Regions from separate parts of the Collimonas arenae genome, predicted to be linked through region 1. Evidence: predicted binding sites of a transcription regulator. Region 1 holds the regulator's gene; each other region holds the start of a gene.
The links. The regulator sigma-54, encoded in region 1, starts transcription at its own class of promoters, with help from an activator protein. The targets are predictions, from matches to a motif close to TGGCANGNAANCTGCTTT.

Region 1 (6,123 bases):
GGTGACCGACCGCAACGGTTTGTCGGGACAATATAACGCGATCATGGGGCAGGTCGGCAAAACCGGCATGGTGCCGGCGCAGCAATCGACGGTGGAGGGATATGTTACCCAACGTGCACTGGATGGTTTGTACACCATGATCGGCGAAGAAGAAAAAGCGATTCGCCAGGATCCGGTCGGCGCCGGCAGCGCGATCATCGGCAAAGTTTTCGGCGCTCTCAAATAGGCGGACTGCCGCAAACAGTAAAATGATTTACATGAATTAATTAAGAGGCGGCTTCAAACACAACTGGCTAGACGCTTCGACGAAGGCAGCGCGAGTAGTACGGCCAGGAGAGGCAGCAACCCCAGATGTGTTTGAAGCCGCTCTAAAGAGTTGAAAATAACAAAGGGCGCATTGACTGCGCCCTTGTTCATTCATTGGCGTGAGCAGTGCAGCTCATACGCCGGGATTGGCGGCCGGTTCAGGTCGTGGCTGGGAGGTCTTCCGGCAGGTGCTTGATCGCATCGTGCTGGTGATCCTGCATCTTGTCCTTGTACTTGATGACTTGGCGATCGAGCTTGTCGATCAGGGCATCAATGGCGGCATAAAGATCATGGGCGATACTCTCAGCATGCAAATCTTTTCCTTTAACGCGCAGATTGATTTCTGCTTTTTGGCGCTTTTCTTTTTCGGTGATTTTGTCGACCGTCAGGATCACGCTGATATCGATGACCTGGTCGAAGTGGCGTTTGATACGCTCTAGTTTGCTTTGTACATATTCGCGAATGGCAGGGGTTAACTCGAGGTGATGCCCACTGATGGTGAAGTTCATACAGCGCTCCTATCAAGAATATTGCTAGCGGTTCTGAACAGACTGCATCGAATCTTTAAGCGAACAATCCGCAGGGGACTGTTCTGGCAAGAGTCGTTAAATCACAAACAGCCGTAATGTCCGAACATAGCAAGGGTAAGCTTAACAATCAAACCAGAAACAACTACAAGGCCTTGCGCAGATTAACAGACGGAATTTTTAATGCTTCGCGATATTTTGCGACGGTGCGGCGGGCGACCACCATACCTTGTTCCGCAAGCATGTCGGCAATCTTGCTGTCAGAGAAAGGATTTCTTGAATCTTCCGCTCCTATGAGTTGCTTAATGAGTGCCCGTATTGCTGTTGAGGAAGCCTCTCCACCTGCCTCAGTAGCAACATGGCTGCCGAAGAAATACTTCAGTTCAAACATCCCGTGGGGAGTGAGCATGTATTTCTGAGTGGTTACACGAGAAATAGTACTCTCGTGTAGACCCAGTGTATCAGCTATTTCGCGCAACACAAGCGGCCGCATGGCGACCGCCCCGTGCGAAAAAAAGTTCCTCTGGCGTTCCACTATCGCTTGTGCAACGCGCAAGATAGTGTCGAAGCGCTGCCGCATGTTCTTGATCAGCCACTTGGCTTCCTGTAACTGGGATGTAAGGGCGCCGTCGCCCTTGCTCTGCTTTAAAATATTGGCATACAGGACATTCACCCTGAGCCTTGGCATGACGTCATTATTAAGCATGACCTGCCAGCCCTGTTTGCCGCGCCGGACGATCACATCCGGCACCACATAATCGGATGCATTGGCCGCGAACGGCGCACCGGGGTGCGGGTTGCATTGTTTGATGACGGCTTGCGCCTCGCGCAGATCCTCGTCGTCGCAATCCAGAGCCTTCTTGATTTTATTGAAATCGCGTTGCGCAAAAAGCATCAGGTGATCTTGCACAATCGCCAATGCCAGGCGACGCGTGACAAATGGCAATTTGACAAAGCGCCTGATCTGCAAGGCCAGGCATTCTGCCGCATTGCGTGCGCCGACACCGGCAGGATCGAAGCTCTGCACCATTTTCAACGCCATCGACAGTTCTTCGATAGCGATCTCCAGCTCAACCGGCAAGCGCCCCAGGATTTCTTCCAGCGACTCTTCCAGATAGCCGTTATCGTCGAGGGCATCGATCATCAGTTCGACCAGGGCGCGATCGCGCAGATCGTGCACTGTCTCGCGCATTTGGTGTTGCAGATGTTCGCGCAACGTGGATTCGTGGGCCTCCAGCTGGGGCCGCGCATCTTCATCGTCCGAGCTCTTCGCGCTACGCGCGATATCGTCAAAACTCCAGTCGCTATCGGCGTTCTCCGGAGCGCTCTCAGGCGCTGCGGGCGCATCGAAATTGGCTTCGCCTTCGGCCGGCGAGCTGCTGACCTCGCTGTCGCCTACCGGCGCATCCATGGTGGAGGTGCTGCCGCTGATGGCGCCATCAGCCAGCAGGCGCACCGAATTGTCGAGTGGATCGTCGACCCGCTCGAGCAGTGGATTGTCGGATAAGATCTGTTCCAGTTCCTGATGCAATTCAAGCGTCGACAGCTGCAACAGACGGATCGACTGTTGCAGCTGCGGGGTCAGCGCAAGATGTTGAGAGGTGCGAAGCTGGAGTGATTGTTTCATGGATTCCGTGCTGACAATTCACTGTTAACTAAATGCGAGACAACGTTAATTTCCGCTGCCGGACAGCGGCCTGTTCTGTCTCCGACTACATCATTCCGAATCCTGTGAACTTACATGCGGAAATGCTCGCCAAGATATACCCGGCGCACCGACTCGTCGGCGATGATGTCATCCGGACTACCGCTGGCCAGCACGCTGCCCTGGTTGATGATGTAGGCGCGGTCGCAGATGCCCAGCGTTTCGCGCACATTGTGATCGGTGATCAGCACGCCGATGCCACGTTCCTTGAGGAAGCGGACGATGCGCTGGATCTCGATCACCGCGATCGGATCGATCCCGGCAAACGGTTCATCCAGCAGCACGAAGCGTGGATTGGTGGCGAGCGCACGCGCGATTTCGACACGCCGGCGCTCACCGCCTGAGAGAGATAAAGCCTGGTTTTCACGCAGCTTTTCGATTTGCAACTCATGTAGCAGCTTGTGCAGCTGCTCGTCGATTTCGGCTTTGCTGAGCGCTTTGCCGTTGGGGCGTTGGAGTTCCAGCACAGCGCGGATATTGTCTTCTACCGTCAGCTTGCGGAATACCGATGCTTCCTGCGGCAGATACGACAGGCCCAGCACTGCGCGCCGATGGATCGGCAGACGCGAGATGTCGACGCCGTCCAGGTCGATCGCACCGCCATCGGAAGGCACCAGGCCGACGATCATGTAGAACGAGGTGGTCTTGCCAGCGCCGTTCGGCCCCAGCAAACCGACTACTTCGCCGCAGCGGACTTCGAGCGAAACGTCGTGGACCACCTGACGCGCGCCGTAGCTTTTTTGCAGGTCTTTGACAATCAGGGTGCTAGGAGCGGTCATGGCGTTGTTACCTTTGGCCGTGGTTGAATGACCGCACGAATCCGCCCTTTGCCAGCCTCGCTGACGCCGTTGACGGTGTTGTTGACGGAATAAAATTCAGTGCGGCTATCGTAGGAAATGAATTCGCCGTTGACTTCATCGGTCGGCTTGTCACCTTGCAAGCGGCGCATCTGCGCCTTCGAAAACAGTTTGGTGACTTCGGTTTTTCCATCGTATTCGATGCGTTCCGCGTGACCGTCAATCCACAAGTCGGGACCGCCGTCACGCTTCTGACGGAAAGTGGCCAGCTTGCCCGGATCCGCATACAGGGTGGCGAACTGATAGCCCGAAGGATCAGTGGTCACTACTACCCGGTCAGCATGCATCACCAGCGTGCCGCGGGTCAGGACTACATTGCCGGTGGCGACGTTGACCTGTTTGACATCGTCGTAGGTGAGCGTATCGGAGTCGATCAGGGTCGGTTTCTCCGAGTCGGCTTTTTCTGCATGAGCGACGCCTATGGCGCCAAGCAGCAGCAGGGAAAGAAAAAGTAATCGTTTCATGAAAAATCCTGGGTAATGAATAGGGGCCTACACATAAAATGTCTTGTTGATCCGCTTATTTTTTCGCTTCATCGGCGGCAACGCGCGGCGTACTGCGCAAGACGCCACGCACCTTGCTGAACAGCTTCAGTTCACGCGTGGAATTATTGAAATGCATGCCGGTGCCGTTCAAGGTCGACAGTCCCAAGGTAATTTCTACCGGCTTGTCGCTTTCCATGATGTCGTCGTCGGGTAATAGCAGCAGGTATTCCGTTTTCAGGTGGAAGTTGTCGGCCTTCGGCGTTTTTGGACGATCGGCATTGACGTTGCCGTACAGGTGCACCTTGCTGTTGTTGTCCTCAATCATGCCGCGGTCGGCGACCAGGTTCATCGGCGGCTTCTCCTTGTCCAGGCTGTGGATGACCGGTTTCTGCACGTCGAAAGAATCATTGACCGGATTGTGCGTCAGCAGGTCGCCGGCGATGTTGTAGCGCGGCTGTCCGGTGGGCGACATCTGGACATAGTTGAAATGCTCAACGTAATAGTCGGGCTCGGTGCGGGCCGGTTTCGGCAGCGAATCTTCGGTGTTCTTGTGCATGACTTGCAGCAGCCAGAAGCTGCCCAATGCCAGCAGGATGAACAGCACCAGCAGCAGCAGGAAACGAAAACGGTAAGTGGTGCGGAGATTTTTCATACCGGAGCCACGCCTGGCTGGTGGGGAGGCAGATAGGTCGCCAGTGTGGCGTCGTAGGTATTTTGCACCTGCATGATGATGTCGCAGATTTCGCGCGCTGCACCATGGCCGCCGCTGGCTTGCGTGACATAGTGGACACGGCTGCGCACATCGCGGTGGCCGTTCGGCACGCTGACTGCAAAACCGGCTTGCGACAGGATCGGCAAGTCGATCACATCGTCGCCGATGAAGCCGCAGTCATCCGCCGTCAGCTGTAGTTGCTCCAGCAGTTTGACAAAAGCCGCGTACTTGTCGTGTACGCCTTGCTGCACATGGGCGATGCCCAGGTCGCCGGCGCGACGACTGACGATGGCAGACTGACGGGCGCTGATGATCGCTGTGGCGACGCCGCTTTGCTGTAGCTGCTTGATACCGTGTCCGTCGAGAGCGTTGAAACGTTTGATCTGTTCGCCGTCGGCGCCATAGAGCAGGCCGCCGTCGGTCAGGATGCCGTCGACGTCGAAAATCATCAGGCGCACCCTCGCTGCGCGCACTCTGGCGTCCGCGCTTAAGACGTCTGCAGCGACGCCCTTGCCGTTGTTTGCATCGGTCGACATGGTGGCCGCCATCAGATTACCTTGGCGCGGGTCAGATCATGGATATGCAAGGCGCCGACCAACTTGCCGTCGGCGTCTGTCACCAACAACTGGTTGATACGGAATTCTTCCATCATCTGCACCGCATCGACGGCTAGCTGGTCCGGGCCTATGGTGCGTGGAGGGACATGCATCACGTCGGCGATTTTCAGCTTGGTGAAATCCTGCACCTGCTCGATCAGGCGGCGCAGGTCGCCGTCGGTAAACACGCCGACTGCATGGAAATTCTCGTCGACCACCGCCGTCATGGCGATGCCCTTGCGGGTGATTTCAAACAGCGCCACCGACATCGAGACATCTGCAGTCACCGCGGGAATCGCTTCGCCGCTGCGCATGACGTCGCGCACGTGGGTCAGCAAGCGGCGTCCAAGGGCGCCGCCCGGATGCGAGCGGGCAAAATCTTCTTCGCGGAAGCCGCGCGCATCCAGCAGCGCTACCGCCAGGGCGTCGCCCATCGCCAGGGTAGCGGTGGTGCTGGCGGTAGGCGCCAGGTTCAACGGACAGGCTTCTTGGACAACGCCGACATCCAAGTGCACATTGGCGAGTTGCGCCAGCGCTGAATCCGGTTTGCCGGTCATGGCGATCAAGGTGGCGCCCATGCGCTTGATGATTGGCACGATCGCCATCAGTTCGGCGGTTTCTCCGGAATTGGAAATGGCGATGAAGGCGTCATGTTCAGTAACCATGCCGAGGTCACCATGCGCCGCTTCAGCAGGATGGATGAACAGCGCCGGCGTCCCGGTCGAGGACAGCGTCGCGGCGATCTTGCGCGCGATATGGCCGGATTTCCCGATTCCCGATACGACCACCCGGCCGCTGCAGCCGAGCAGCAAGCCGATCGCCTTGGCGAAAGGATCGTGAGGGTTGTCGGAAATCCGGTTTTTCAGTGCAGTGATGGCATCTGCTTCGATTTGCAAGGTGCTGCGAGCAAGCTCCAGCGCACGTCCTGCATCGAA
Region 2 (6,123 bases), 2.6 Mb from region 1:
GCGTTTTGCCGATGGCTACAGCTGGGGCTCCGTCAAGCAGGCGGATCTCCGTATTGCAGGCGAGGTTGCCAGCAATATTTCAGTACATATCATTGGCGATAGTGCTTTTCCATCAGTGCCGAGCGGCTGCTCCGGCAGTCTGGTGGCGGAAAATACGGTAGCCTCCTTCCATGCCAATGGCTTGATCGGCATGAGTACATTTATTCAGGATTGCGGCAGTGCTTGTGCCGGTCAGGCGCTTGAGGGATGGTATTACTCATGCCCGGGCGGCACGAATTGCACTGCGACCACGTTGCCGGTGGCGACGCAGGTGGCAAATCCGGTAGCCGCCTTCCCGCAGGATAACAACGGCACGATCATCCAGCTGCCGTCGATTGGCGCCAATGGCGCGGCGGGCGTCACCGGATCGCTGATTTTTGGTATCGGTACACAGGCCAATAATAAACTTGGCAGCGCTAACGTCTATACGCTCAATAGTGCGGGCAACCTGAGTGTGTTGTATCAGGGACAAGTCATGCAGGCTTTCTTTGATAGTGGCTCGAATGGTCTGTTCTTTGCAGATTCGACCATTCCGGCTTGCAGTAACAGCTCCGGTTTTTATTGTCCATTGTCTACGGTGACCCGAAATGTGACGAACACCGGTCTGAACGGAGTCAGTAACATTGTCAGCATCAGTATTGCGAATGCCAACACGCTGTTCCAATCGAATCCGAACAACACCGCGTTCAATAACCTGGGCGGCGGGGCGGCTGTTGCTTCTTACTTTGACTGGGGGCTGCCGTTCTTCTTTGGCCGGTCGGTGTACACCGCACTTGAGGGAACTACCGTAGCCGGTACTGCCGGACCTTATGTTGCATACTAAATAGCAGCAAGCCAGCTGATTTCCAGTGGTGAAAAAGGGGCGCTTCACTGCGCCCCTTTTTCATTTGTTTGACTCGTCCTGAAATAGGTTGACACTTTTTCGTCGCAACGAAGGAGAAGTCAATGGAATCAATGGTTAAGCGGACGCAGCGCGATTATGGATTGGCCTTTAAATTGGCAGTGGTAGAACAGGTAGAAAAAGGCGAACTGAGCTATATAGAGGCGCAGCGCCGATATGGCATACAAGGTAGATCGACGGTACTGGTATGGTTGCGGAAATACGGTCATCAGGATTGGAGTGGCCAATCGAGCCGTAAGACTGTGGAGTTCGCAATGGGAAACGAGGTAAAGAAAGTGCTCACGCCGGAACAGCGCATCAAGGAATTGGAGGCACAACTCAAGGCTGCCAATGAGAAAGCGCAGCTGTTTGAGGCCATGATCGATGTTCTGAAGAAGGATTACGGAGTACGCATCGTAAAAAAGCCTTTGGGCAGGTCCTCTCACAAAGGCTCGTCGAAGGATTGAGCGTGAGCAAGGCCTGCGAATATGTTGGCATCAGTCGCCAAGCATATTACAAACGCCATCAAAGCCAGCAACAAAAAGATGAGCGAGAAGGCAAGATCATTACGTTGGTGAAGCAGGTTCGCTTACGTCAGCCTCGCCTTGGCACCCGCAAACTTCAACACATCTTGAGTCCGCCGCTGGGCGAGATTGGCGTCAAGCTAGGGCGAGACGGCTTGTTCAATGTGCTACGTAGAGCACGCCTGCTGGTCGTCCCCCGCCGGGCATATCACAAGACAACCAATAGCCACCATCGTTTCCGCAGGCATCCGAATTTGCTCAAGGATGGACCGTCGAAAATCGTACCGACTCAGGCTGAGCAGGTCTGGGTGGCCGATATTACCTATCTGCCGACGGCCCAGCGGTTTGCTTATTTGAGTTTGATCACCGACGCCTACTCTAGAAAGATTGTCGGCTACCATGTCCATGATAGCTTGCAGACCGAGCAAGTAAGCCAAGCACTGAAGATGGCACTAAGAGAACGTCAATCTCGGCAGCAATTGGCCCATCATTCCGATCGGGGAATGCAATACTGTTCGACCTATTATCAAAAAATTCATGCACGTCACGGTATCACCTGCTCCATGACCGATGGTTATGATTGTTATCAGAACGCTTTGGCAGAACGCGTTAATGGCATCTTGAAGGGAGAGTTTCTCTTGCAACGACCTGCCAATCTTCAACAGGCAGCCTTAATGGTAAAACAATCCGTGCGCATTTATAACGCTGAAAGGCCGCATCTGTCTTTACAATACAAAACGCCCGATGAAATTCATCGGGCGTCTCTGGCTACTATCTGATCAGTGAATCGACGCACTGACAGGTGTCAACCTATTTCAGGACGGGTCAGTTTGCGTCCCTATCGGCTGGGCAGATAACGAGAAGGATCAACTGCCTTTCCCTGGCGACGGATTTCAAAATACAACTTGACCGTATTACTGTCGGATTTCCCCATTTCAGCGATTTTCTGGCCCTTGGCGACCATCTGGCCTTCTTTGACAACGATAGTCTTGTTGTGCGCGTAGACAGACAGCAGATTGCTGTTATGTTTGACGATCACCAGGTTGCCATAGCCGCGTATGCCGCTACCGGAATACATGACTTTGCCGGCCGCCGCCGCCATCACAGGTTGCCCAAGCTGGCCCAAGATATCGATGCCTTTTTTCCCTTGGCCAACACCGCTACTGGCTTTGCCGCTGGCCGGCCAGGTCCAGTCGACCGGATCCTTGCGGTCGGCAGCTGCTGCTGCGGCATCCGCACGGTCATCTTCGGCTGTACGCGTGTTTCGGCTTGCCGCGGCATTATCGCTGGCCGGGTTGCTGCCGGCGGTGCGTGCGCCTTCCGGCGCTATCCGCAGCGACTGATCCACCTTGATGTCATTCGGATCCGAGAGTTTGTTCCAGGCGATGATCTGACTATTGCTGCGCCTGAATTTGCGCGCGATGCTGGAAAGGGTGTCGCCCTTTTGTACCGTGTAGTAGCCAGGTCCGCTGGGCTGCGTACTGGCGCCCGGACCAGACGGCGTACTGCAAGCGCCGAGGGCAAGCAGGAATAACAGAGGGAGTGCAAGAGAGCTTATCCGCGCAAGTACGCGGGAGAGGCCGGAATTCTTGATTCTATGTGGATACTGCGAGCTGTATGCCCCTTTGTTCTGGACCAACAATGTTATTCCTCTGATAGATCTGGCTTCGATTAATGAAGGTTGCCAGGTTTGCCTGGCGCGCATCTTCTGACTAGGTTTGGTGGAACTAGTTGCGTCGACTGGATTGCCGCATGGCTGATGCGGACACCTGTTGCCGTTTTTTCTAGAGACCGAGGATATCGCAATTCCGGCTATCAGGTAAATCAGGCTGCCTAACCTGGCACGAAAATCCGCATTTGTTCAATTGGGTTGGGTCGTTTGAAAATCTCTTTAGGATTCTTGAATGACAAGTATTTGTACCGCTGCCAAACCGGACGTTACGTTACACGTAACGTATCAAACCTCGTCGGGTCCGCCATGCCTGAAATTTCCATCCAACGTCCCGGCAAATTCTAAGTAATTGATTTTAAGCAGGTTATTTCTCTATTTGAAGAAAAAAGATCGCAGCCGCGAAGCCTTTGTCCGGGTGTTTTCCTGCTGGCATGTTCTTTGCGAAATAGACATGCAGGAACGTGCGGTTCGAACTTTTACAAAGGGGAAATACATCATGAATACATCGCAAAAAACTGGGCTGGTTGCAGCCTCATTGCTGTTAACAAGTTTGCTGGCAGGTTGCGCCGGCGGCGGCGACCTCGGGAAAACACTGGGTTCAGGGTCGGGCGCTACCCAGGGAGCTGGCGGCATTGGCGGCGGCGCGGGAGTTGGTACTGGCGGGGGAACTGGTTCTGACGGTGGCGGTTCCGGTGGTGGGACTGGCGGCTCCGGCTCCGGCGACGGTTCAGGCGGCGGTGGCGGTGGAACAGGTGGCGGTGGAACAGGTGGTGGTGGAACAGGTGGTGGTGGAACAGGTGGTGGTGGAACAGGTGGTGGTGGAACAGGTGGTGGTGGAACAGGTGGTGGTGGAACAGGTGGTGGTAGCGCCTCCGCCGATTTCCTGTCAAAAGTCGGCACTACGGTATCCGGCACTGGCGCTGCAGTTGATGCGATCGGCAATACGGTAATTAACAACGTGCCGCTGCTTTCGACGCAATCCAAGGGGGGCTTGGCTAGCGTGGTTGATAGCGGCAGTGGCATTGTCAGCACGTTGGGCGCTGGCATTACTAACGGTTTGGGCCAGATCGGCACTAATCCGAATTCGCTGGGCACCACAGTCGGTAGCGCCGGCGGTGTCGTCACCCAAGCTGGCAATGCTGTACAAGGCGTGGGGCAAGTGGTTGCAGGGCTGGGAACCGGGCCGTTGGCGCCATTGGGAGCAGTGACTACGCCGGTGGGCAATCTGGTTACGCAGGTGGGTGCTACCGTTTCCGGATTGGGTGCTCCTGTAACAGCGCTGTTGACCACAGGGCCTGTACAGCAAGTCACTCAAACGGTCAGCCAGGCAATCGTTCCGTTGACCAGCACTGTGACCACTCTGACTCAGACCGTTGGGAACGCGACCGGCCTGAACCAACCAGTGAACTCCTTGCTGGTGGCCTTGGGCGGCACTGCCACTACACTGGGCAATACCGTGACCGGCGCAAAAGTTCCTGGCGTCAGCAGTCTGGGCGGCGTAGCCAGCGATGCGGGCGGAACAGTTGCTGGTCTTGGCACCAACGCACTGGTCGGCACTGGCCAGCCTTTGCTAGGTAACAAGACAGGCGGTTTGTTGCAACCGTTGAATAACGTGCTAAGCGGCGTAGTTGGTGGTATCGGCGGCGCAGCAGGTGGTAGCGGTGGCCCGCTGGCTCCTGTCACTGGTTTGTTGAGTGGCTTGACCGGCGCTGTCGGTGGCGCAACTGGCGGTGGTGGCGGTCCATTGGCCCCAGTAACTGGTTTGCTTGGCGGCCTGACTGGCGCTGTCGGTGGCGCAACTGGCGGTGGTGGCGGTCCATTGGCCCCAGTAACTGGTTTGCTTGGTGGCCTGACTGGCGCTGTCGGTGGCGCAACTGGCGGTGGTGGCGGTCCATTGGCCCCAGTAACTGGTTTGCTTGGTGGCCTGACTGGCGCTGTCGGTGGCGCAACTGGCAGTGCAGGCGGGCCTTTGGCTCCAGTAACTGGTTTGCTTGGTGGCCTGACTGGCGCTGTCGGTGGCGCAACTGGCAGTGCAGGCGGGCCTTTGGCTCCAGTAACTGGTTTGCTTGGTGGCCTGACTGGCGCTGTCGGTGGCGCAACTGGCAGTGCAGGCGGGCCTTTGGCTCCAGTGACTGGGTTGTTGAGCGGTGTGACTGGTGCTGCCGGTGGTGCTACGGGCGCAGGTGGCGGCATACTGGCTCCGGTGACAGGTTTGTTGGGCAGCGTGACCGGCGCAGCCGGCGGTACAACTGGCGCGGGCGCCAGCCCATTGGCGCCGGTTACCAATCTGGTGTCTGGCCTGACTGGGGGTAAAACCACCACAGGGACTGGCAGCAATCCGCTGGCTCCGGTGACAGGTTTGCTCAGTGGCTTGTTGGGCGGAACTGGTAAGAAATAATCTTGCCATGCCATTCTGGTGCAAGGGAGCGTTGGCCGTCAGCCAGGCTCCCTTGCTTCAGAGTCGAATAGAAATGATGGATGAAAAATATGGACGACATGCAGCGCCAGTCGCGCCGTTGAACGCACATCGAAAGGTTTCCTTGACCACAGACACCAGGTTGGACCCTACTTCAAAGGCCAGCTCATCAACAGTTTAACCAGCAGTTGAAGCGTTTTTGAATTTGCCAAGGTGCTGTTGATAAGCAAAATTTTCAAGCAAGGCAAGTAAAGGCTGAAGTCCGATATTTAATTCTTTCGAGGTGGGATCATGAGAGCCGAACAGATAGTCGATTTGATCGCGTGCGCCAGCCCACAGGCGCAGGTGCCGGGAAATGATCTGCTGATTGGCATGCTGGCACGCGAAATTGCCGCACTGTCCTATAAGCTCACGGAGCAAGAGCTATACCGGTTGATAGCGGTGGGTTCGCTGGTGTATGAAAGAGGGCGCCGCGGCCGGATATGAAACTTGTGCGCTTCAATGCAAATCATCACTGGAGCGCACGCAATTACGACCCGCTGCCTTAGCCGCATACATCGCTTTATCTGCCGCTTGAATCAATTCAAAAGGA
Region 3 (6,123 bases), 2.4 Mb from region 1:
CCAGCGCATCCACCATCGGGGTGTGGCTATCGGTACCAACCAAGGTATCCGGGAAGGCAACGCCATCTTTTACCTGCACCACCGGCGACATGCGCTCGAGGTTGATCTGGTGCAGAATGCCGTTACCCGGCGGGATCACGTCGACGTTCTTGAACGCCTTCTTGGTCCAGTTAATGAAGTCAAAGCGGTCTTCGTTACGACGGTCTTCGATGGCGCGGTTCTTATCGAATGCGTCAGCATCGAAGCCACCGCATTCAACTGCCAGCGAGTGGTCTACCACCAACTGCGTCGGCACGACCGGATTGACCATGGCGGGGTCCCCGCCTTGGGCGGCGATAGCGTCGCGCAGACCCGCGAGATCGACCAATGCGGTCTGTCCCAGAATGTCATGACACACCACACGGGCCGGGAACCATGGAAAGTCCAGATCGCGTTTGCGTTCGATAAACTGTTGCAAGGATGCGGTCAGCGTCGCCGGATCGCAGCGGCGCACGAGGTTTTCAGCCAGCACGCGCGAGGTGTACGGCAGCTTGTCGTAGGCGCCAGGCTGGATGGCATCGACCGCGGCCCGTGTATCGAAAAAATCAAGCTGAGTGCCGGGCAGTGGTTTACGGTTTGCTGTGTTCATGGTTCAGTCAAAAAAAAGAGTGGCGATCAGGGGCTGGCTTCAGGCTTTGCTTGCGCCGGCCTGGACGGCTAGGCATCCGGGCCGGTATTCCTGCTCAAACGACTAGCGTTTCCCGATAGGGACGAACTCTAAATTATCCGGACCGACATAATTGGCCGAAGGACGAATAATCTTGTTGTCGATACGCTGTTCGATCACGTGCGCGGCCCAGCCGGAAGTGCGGGAAATCACGAACAATGGCGTAAACATCGCTGTCGGCACACCCATCACGTGGTAAGAGACAGCCGAGAACCAGTCCAGGTTCGGGAACATCTTCTTGATATCCCACATCACCGTTTCCAGGCGTTCGGCAATATCGAACATCGCTGTCGAACCGGCTTCCACTGACAACTTGCGCGCGACTTCCTTGATGACCTTGTTACGCGGATCGGACACTGTATACACCGGATGGCCAAAACCGATCACGACTTCCTTGTTCTCCACCCGGCTACGGATGTCTGCTTCTGCTTCATCCGGATTGTCGTAACGCTTCTGGATCTCGAACGCTGCTTCATTTGCGCCGCCATGCTTGGGGCCGCGCAAGGCGCCGATCGCGCCGGTGATCGCAGAGTAAAAATCAGAGCCCGTGCCGGCAATCACGCGGCTGGTAAAGGTAGACGCATTGAACTCATGTTCTGCGTAGAGAATCAGCGAGACGTGCATCGCCTTTTCCCAGGCAGCGGATGGCTTCACGCCATGCAGCAAGTGCAGGAAATGGCCACCGATGGAGTCGTCATCGGTTTCGACTTCAATGCGCTTGCCGTTGGTGCTGAAGTGATACCAGTACAGCAGCATGGAGCCGAATGACGCCATCAGGCGGTCGGCGATGTCGCGTGCGCCCGGCGCATTGTGGTCGTCTTTCTCGGGCAAGGTACAGCCGAGCGCAGAGACGCCGGTACGCATCACGTCCATCGGATGCGATGCAGCAGGCAGCGCTTCCAGCACGGCCTTGACGCTGGCTGGCAAGCCGCGCAAGGATTTCAGTTTTGCCTTGTAGCCCTTGAGTTCGGCAGCCGTCGGCAACTTGCCGTGCACCAGCAAATAAGCGATCTCTTCGAACTCGCAAGTGTCTGCGATATCCAGGATGTCGTAGCCGCGATAGTGCAAATCGTTGCCGGTTTTGCCGACGGAACACAGCGCAGTGTTACCTGCGGTCACGCCAGACAGCGCGACGGATTTTTTTACCTTGAAAGCGGATGTTTGTGCGGGTACTTGTGCTTCGCTCATTTTTTTATCTCCTGGCGGAAAAGAATCGGTGTAATGAATTGGTCTAATGACGCGGTAATTAATAGGTAACTAAGGCGTTGTCTTATTTTTTCTGGGCCGCAAACAAGGCATCCAGATGCTGCTCGAAATCGTAATAGTTGATCCGGTCATACAATTCCATGCGGGTCTGCATGGTATCGACCACATTCTTTTGGGTACCGTCGCGGCGGATTGCGGTGTACACGTTTTCGGCTGCCTTGTTCATTGCACGAAAGGCCGACAACGGATACAGCACCAGACCGACATCGGCTGACCTCAACTCTTCTACCGTAAATAGCGGCGTAGCGCCGAATTCGGTGATGTTGGCCAGCACCGGCACCTTGACGGCGGCGGCAAACTGCTTGTACATCGCCAGCTCTGTAATCGCTTCCGGGAAGATCATATCGGCGCCAGCTTCGACACAGGCCATCGCACGATCCAGCGCGGATTCCAGTCCTTCGACTGCCAGTGCATCGGTACGCGCCATGATCACGAAATTCTCGTCGGTACGGGCATCGACTGCCGCCTTGATACGGTCGACCATTTCCTGTTTGCTGACGATTTCCTTGTTTGGACGATGGCCGCAGCGCTTGGCGCCGACCTGGTCCTCGATGTGAATCGCTGCGGCGCCGAACTTGATCATCGATTTGACGGTACGCGCGACATTAAATGCGCTAGCGCCGAAACCAGTATCCACATCGACCAGCAACGGCAGGTCGCAGACATCGGTGATGCGACGCACGTCGGTCAGCACATCGTCCAGATTGGAGATGCCGAGGTCGGGCAAGCCAAGCGAACCGGCAGCGACGCCGCCGCCAGACAGGTAAATCGCCTTGAAACCCGCGCGTTTGGCCAGCAACGCGTGGTTCGCGTTGATCGCGCCGATCACCTGCAACGGGGACTCTTCTTGTACTGCCTTGCGAAAGGCCGCGCCTGCGGAATATTGACTCATGTCTTCTCCTGATGGATGGCAAATTTGTTTCATGCAGATGTCTGCACTGGGACTTTATAGATATACAGCAATCACTGTGCCAAGCAAAATGCGAAAACCGGACAGGGACCCTGAAAATTAAAATAAATCAATAAAAATAATGATTTACGAAACAAAATGACAAAAAATCAAATCGCCAAAATGTCTAGACAAGCAAAAAAACGTTTCATCTCGTGTTACATTCACAAACATTGAAACGCATCCATTAAACATATTTGAAACATGCCATCCCCAGCCCCTGCCCGACGTGATGCCAGCGATGCCGGCAACCCTGGCGACAAACCAGTAATCTGGACCGTCTCTGTCTCGCGCCTGTCCGACCTGTTTCGTGACATTACGCTGGAATACGACGACCGCGCGACGATCGAACCTATCGATCTGGGATTCGACGAGGCCGTGCGCTACATACGTGAACGGATGAAAACCGAGCGCTGCGACGCAGTGATCTCCGCCGGTTCCAACGGCGCCTATCTGAAAAGCCGGCTATCGGTACCGGTCGTGATTGCCAAGGCCAGCGGCTTCGATGTGCTGCAGGCATTGTCACGCGCACGCCGGATCACTCCCGACATCGGCATTATCACTTACCAGTCGACGATGCCGGCGCTCAAGGAATTCCAGAATGCCTTCGGCATTAACATTCGGCAACGCGACTATGCAACCGAAGAAGATGCGCGGGCGCAAATAAACGAACTCAAGGCCAGCGGCGTCAAGGCGATTGTCGGCGCCGGCCTGATCACCGACCTTGCTGAAGAAGCCGGGCTGGCGGCAGTATTCGTCTATTCCGCCGCATCGATCCGCCAGGCCTTCGACGATGCGCTGGAAATCGCGCACCTGACGCGACTCGAATCGAGCCATAGCCGCAGCAAACCTGTGGCCGACACGCTGCGCGCCAAACATGGCGTCAACGACTTGCGCGGCGATTCGCCGGCAATGGAAACCCTGCGCCAATCGATCGTGCTGTACGCCAAATCGCAGGCAACGGTGCTGATCCAGGGCGAAACCGGCACCGGCAAGGAACTGGTCGCGCAAGCGATTCACCGTGAAAATCCGCGCGCGCTCATCGGCAACAAGCCATTTGTCGCGGTCAACTGCGGCGCGATTGCGGAATCGCTGCTGGAGTCGGAATTGTTCGGCTATGAAGAAGGTGCATTCACCGGCTCACGCCGCGGCGGGCACGCCGGCCTGTTCGAAGCGGCTCATCGCGGCACGCTGTTTCTGGATGAAATCGGCGAAATGCCGCTGACGCTGCAAACCCGCTTGCTGCGGGTGCTGGAAGAACGCGAAGTAGTACGCGTCGGCGGCACCCGGCCGATTCCGGTCGATGTACGCATCATCAGCGCCACCCATTGCGACCTGGAACAGCGCATTCGCGAAGGCCGTTTCCGCGCCGACCTGTTTTATCGTCTGGCCGTGTTGCGCCTGACGCTGGCGCCGCTACGCGAGCGCCCCGACGACCTGATCGCACTGGCCGAATGGTGCCTGAAAAAAGCACTGGCCGCCCTGGGCGCCCGGCCGCATCCGAACCTGCACGCCGAGATCGTCGCCTGCGCACCCTTGCTCAGCGCCCATAACTGGCCCGGCAATGCGCGCGAAGTACGCAACCTGATGGAAAGACTGGCGCTGTTCCTTGCGGCAGAACCGCTACAGGCGCTGTCTCCCGCTTTCATCATCAGCGTCGCACCGGAATTTATCCAGGCTTCGATGCCAACACCTGCAATCGCGCCAGCAACCACAAGCGCCGCACCAGAGAAGGCTGAAAACATCACACAAGTTCTGGCCCGCTTCGGCGGCAACCGCGAAGCAGCAGCCAAATACCTCGGCATCAGCCGCACCACACTGTGGCGCAAGATCAAGAACCAATAATCGAATTTAAAAAAGGAGAGGCGCGTCTATCGAACCAGGCATGCGTGCCAATCTTTACTGGTAATAGTCATTGCGGTTTCCTTTCTTTCGAATTAGTGATTCGGAAATCCGGGGTGATTCGTGAAGAGGCCTTTAAATATCTCTACATCAATCGACACAACAACAAACATCCCCGAACAAAACAAAGGCAGAGTGGCGTCCGCTACGCTGTTAAAACCATCCCGAAATCCAGCTACCAATCCCGTTAAAAGTCTTCTTGACGCTATTTCAGGCATCAGTCAGCCAAGCAACGACATTTTTGACAACGCTTAGAACAAAGTTCGGCCCACTACCCAAGTATGGGATCTAAAATAGCTCACCGTAAAGCTGTCAAAAGTGGCAGTAAGATGTAACGATAAGGATTGCATTCCTGAGCCTTATTCAGTGATCAAGGCTTAGGTCGATAAAGCGTTTGCAAAACTCGGAACGATAAAGATACGAGGCCGTGTGGATCGACGAGCATGGCACGCCGATCGATTCTACTTTCAAGACGACCGTGCAAGGTAGCGCGACCCAGGTTTAGGCTGCGACATTCTCTCGCCTAACTGAAATGGGTGAGGTAAATAAATTTGGAAGAGTTACTGTGTGACGTGAAAATTCTGTAGACAAGAGAGGTTCTAAATGAAATTTAGGTTCGGGATTATAGCCATGGCTTTGGCATTACTTTTCGCCCTCTGCGGATGCGCAGTTGGCTTCAACAAAAAAGGCGAATTTTATTGTACAGAAGGCCCCGTCGAAACAGCGCCGTCTTGCTTCTAATCCGCTGCTCAGTAGGAAAGACGGAAGATGGCCCATAATTGCAATGGGCTTTTTTGTAGCCTACTCGGCCAGTAGCATCCAGTACAGATTCTGATAGGCTATGAACCTGTAACACAGGTACTTTAGGGGTAATAACGACAAATATCGAATACAGTTTTCAACTCATGTTTCCCTTGGTTCGTGGTCTTGGTTGATTACGACGGAGCATTTTCGACATGGCTGGCTCCAACCGTTGTAGCTAATCAATGTGCCATAGAAAGAGATTCAGGCAGTCGAACTCGGTTACCAGAGTCGATCGACTTCGCCGGGATACAGAGCAATGCGACAATGATTGAACGCTTGCGCATTCCGCGTAGCTTTATCGGAAAAAAAATATGCCATCGTTACCTTATCGAACTGATCGCTTGGAAATGGGCTGTCCGGCGTGCCGCCAATAAGCGGCGCTTCGGTTAACACTTGCCAGCCACAACTTTCGTAGAAATTCTGAAGTGGTCGATCACAGGTAAAGAGACTCAAATCGGCAGCGCTCTTTTCCATTTCATTTCGTGCGGCGACGACA

Region 2: LT85_RS13690 (collagen-like triple helix repeat-containing protein) is a predicted target of sigma-54. The motif match lies at 3,543-3,560, and genes of this name have one in related genera.
Region 3: prpB (methylisocitrate lyase) is a predicted target of sigma-54. The motif match lies at 2,929-2,946, and genes of this name have one in related genera.

Annotation. Positions count from the first base shown of each region.
Region 1 covers NZ_CP009962.1:527,658-533,780, forward strand. The annotation lists gene LT85_RS02270 (DUF4197 domain-containing protein) at 1-226, shown strand, start outside; gene hpf (ribosome hibernation-promoting factor, HPF/YfiA family) at 465-815, opposite strand; gene LT85_RS02280 (RNA polymerase factor sigma-54) at 979-2,460, opposite strand; gene lptB (LPS export ABC transporter ATP-binding protein) at 2,571-3,317, opposite strand; gene lptA (lipopolysaccharide transport periplasmic protein LptA) at 3,314-3,859, opposite strand; gene lptC (LPS export ABC transporter periplasmic protein LptC) at 3,915-4,532, opposite strand; gene LT85_RS02300 (HAD hydrolase family protein) at 4,529-5,128, opposite strand; gene LT85_RS02305 (KpsF/GutQ family sugar-phosphate isomerase) at 5,140-6,123, opposite strand, start outside.
Region 2 covers NZ_CP009962.1:3,101,546-3,107,668, reverse strand. The annotation lists gene LT85_RS13710 (DUF3443 domain-containing protein) at 1-862, shown strand, start outside; one part of gene LT85_RS13700 (IS3 family transposase) at 985-1,335, shown strand; one part of gene LT85_RS13700 (IS3 family transposase) at 1,338-2,222, shown strand; gene LT85_RS13695 (peptidoglycan DD-metalloendopeptidase family protein) at 2,282-3,082, opposite strand; gene LT85_RS13690 (collagen-like triple helix repeat-containing protein) at 3,612-5,513, shown strand; gene LT85_RS13685 (hypothetical protein) at 5,823-6,017, shown strand; gene LT85_RS13680 (sensor domain-containing diguanylate cyclase) at 6,030-6,123, opposite strand, start outside.
Region 3 covers NZ_CP009962.1:3,694,748-3,700,870, forward strand. The annotation lists gene acnD (Fe/S-dependent 2-methylisocitrate dehydratase AcnD) at 1-628, opposite strand, end outside; gene prpC (bifunctional 2-methylcitrate synthase/citrate synthase) at 731-1,894, opposite strand; gene prpB (methylisocitrate lyase) at 1,977-2,864, opposite strand; gene prpR (propionate catabolism operon regulatory protein PrpR) at 3,126-4,766, shown strand; gene LT85_RS16235 (GNAT family N-acetyltransferase) at 5,847-6,123, opposite strand, start outside.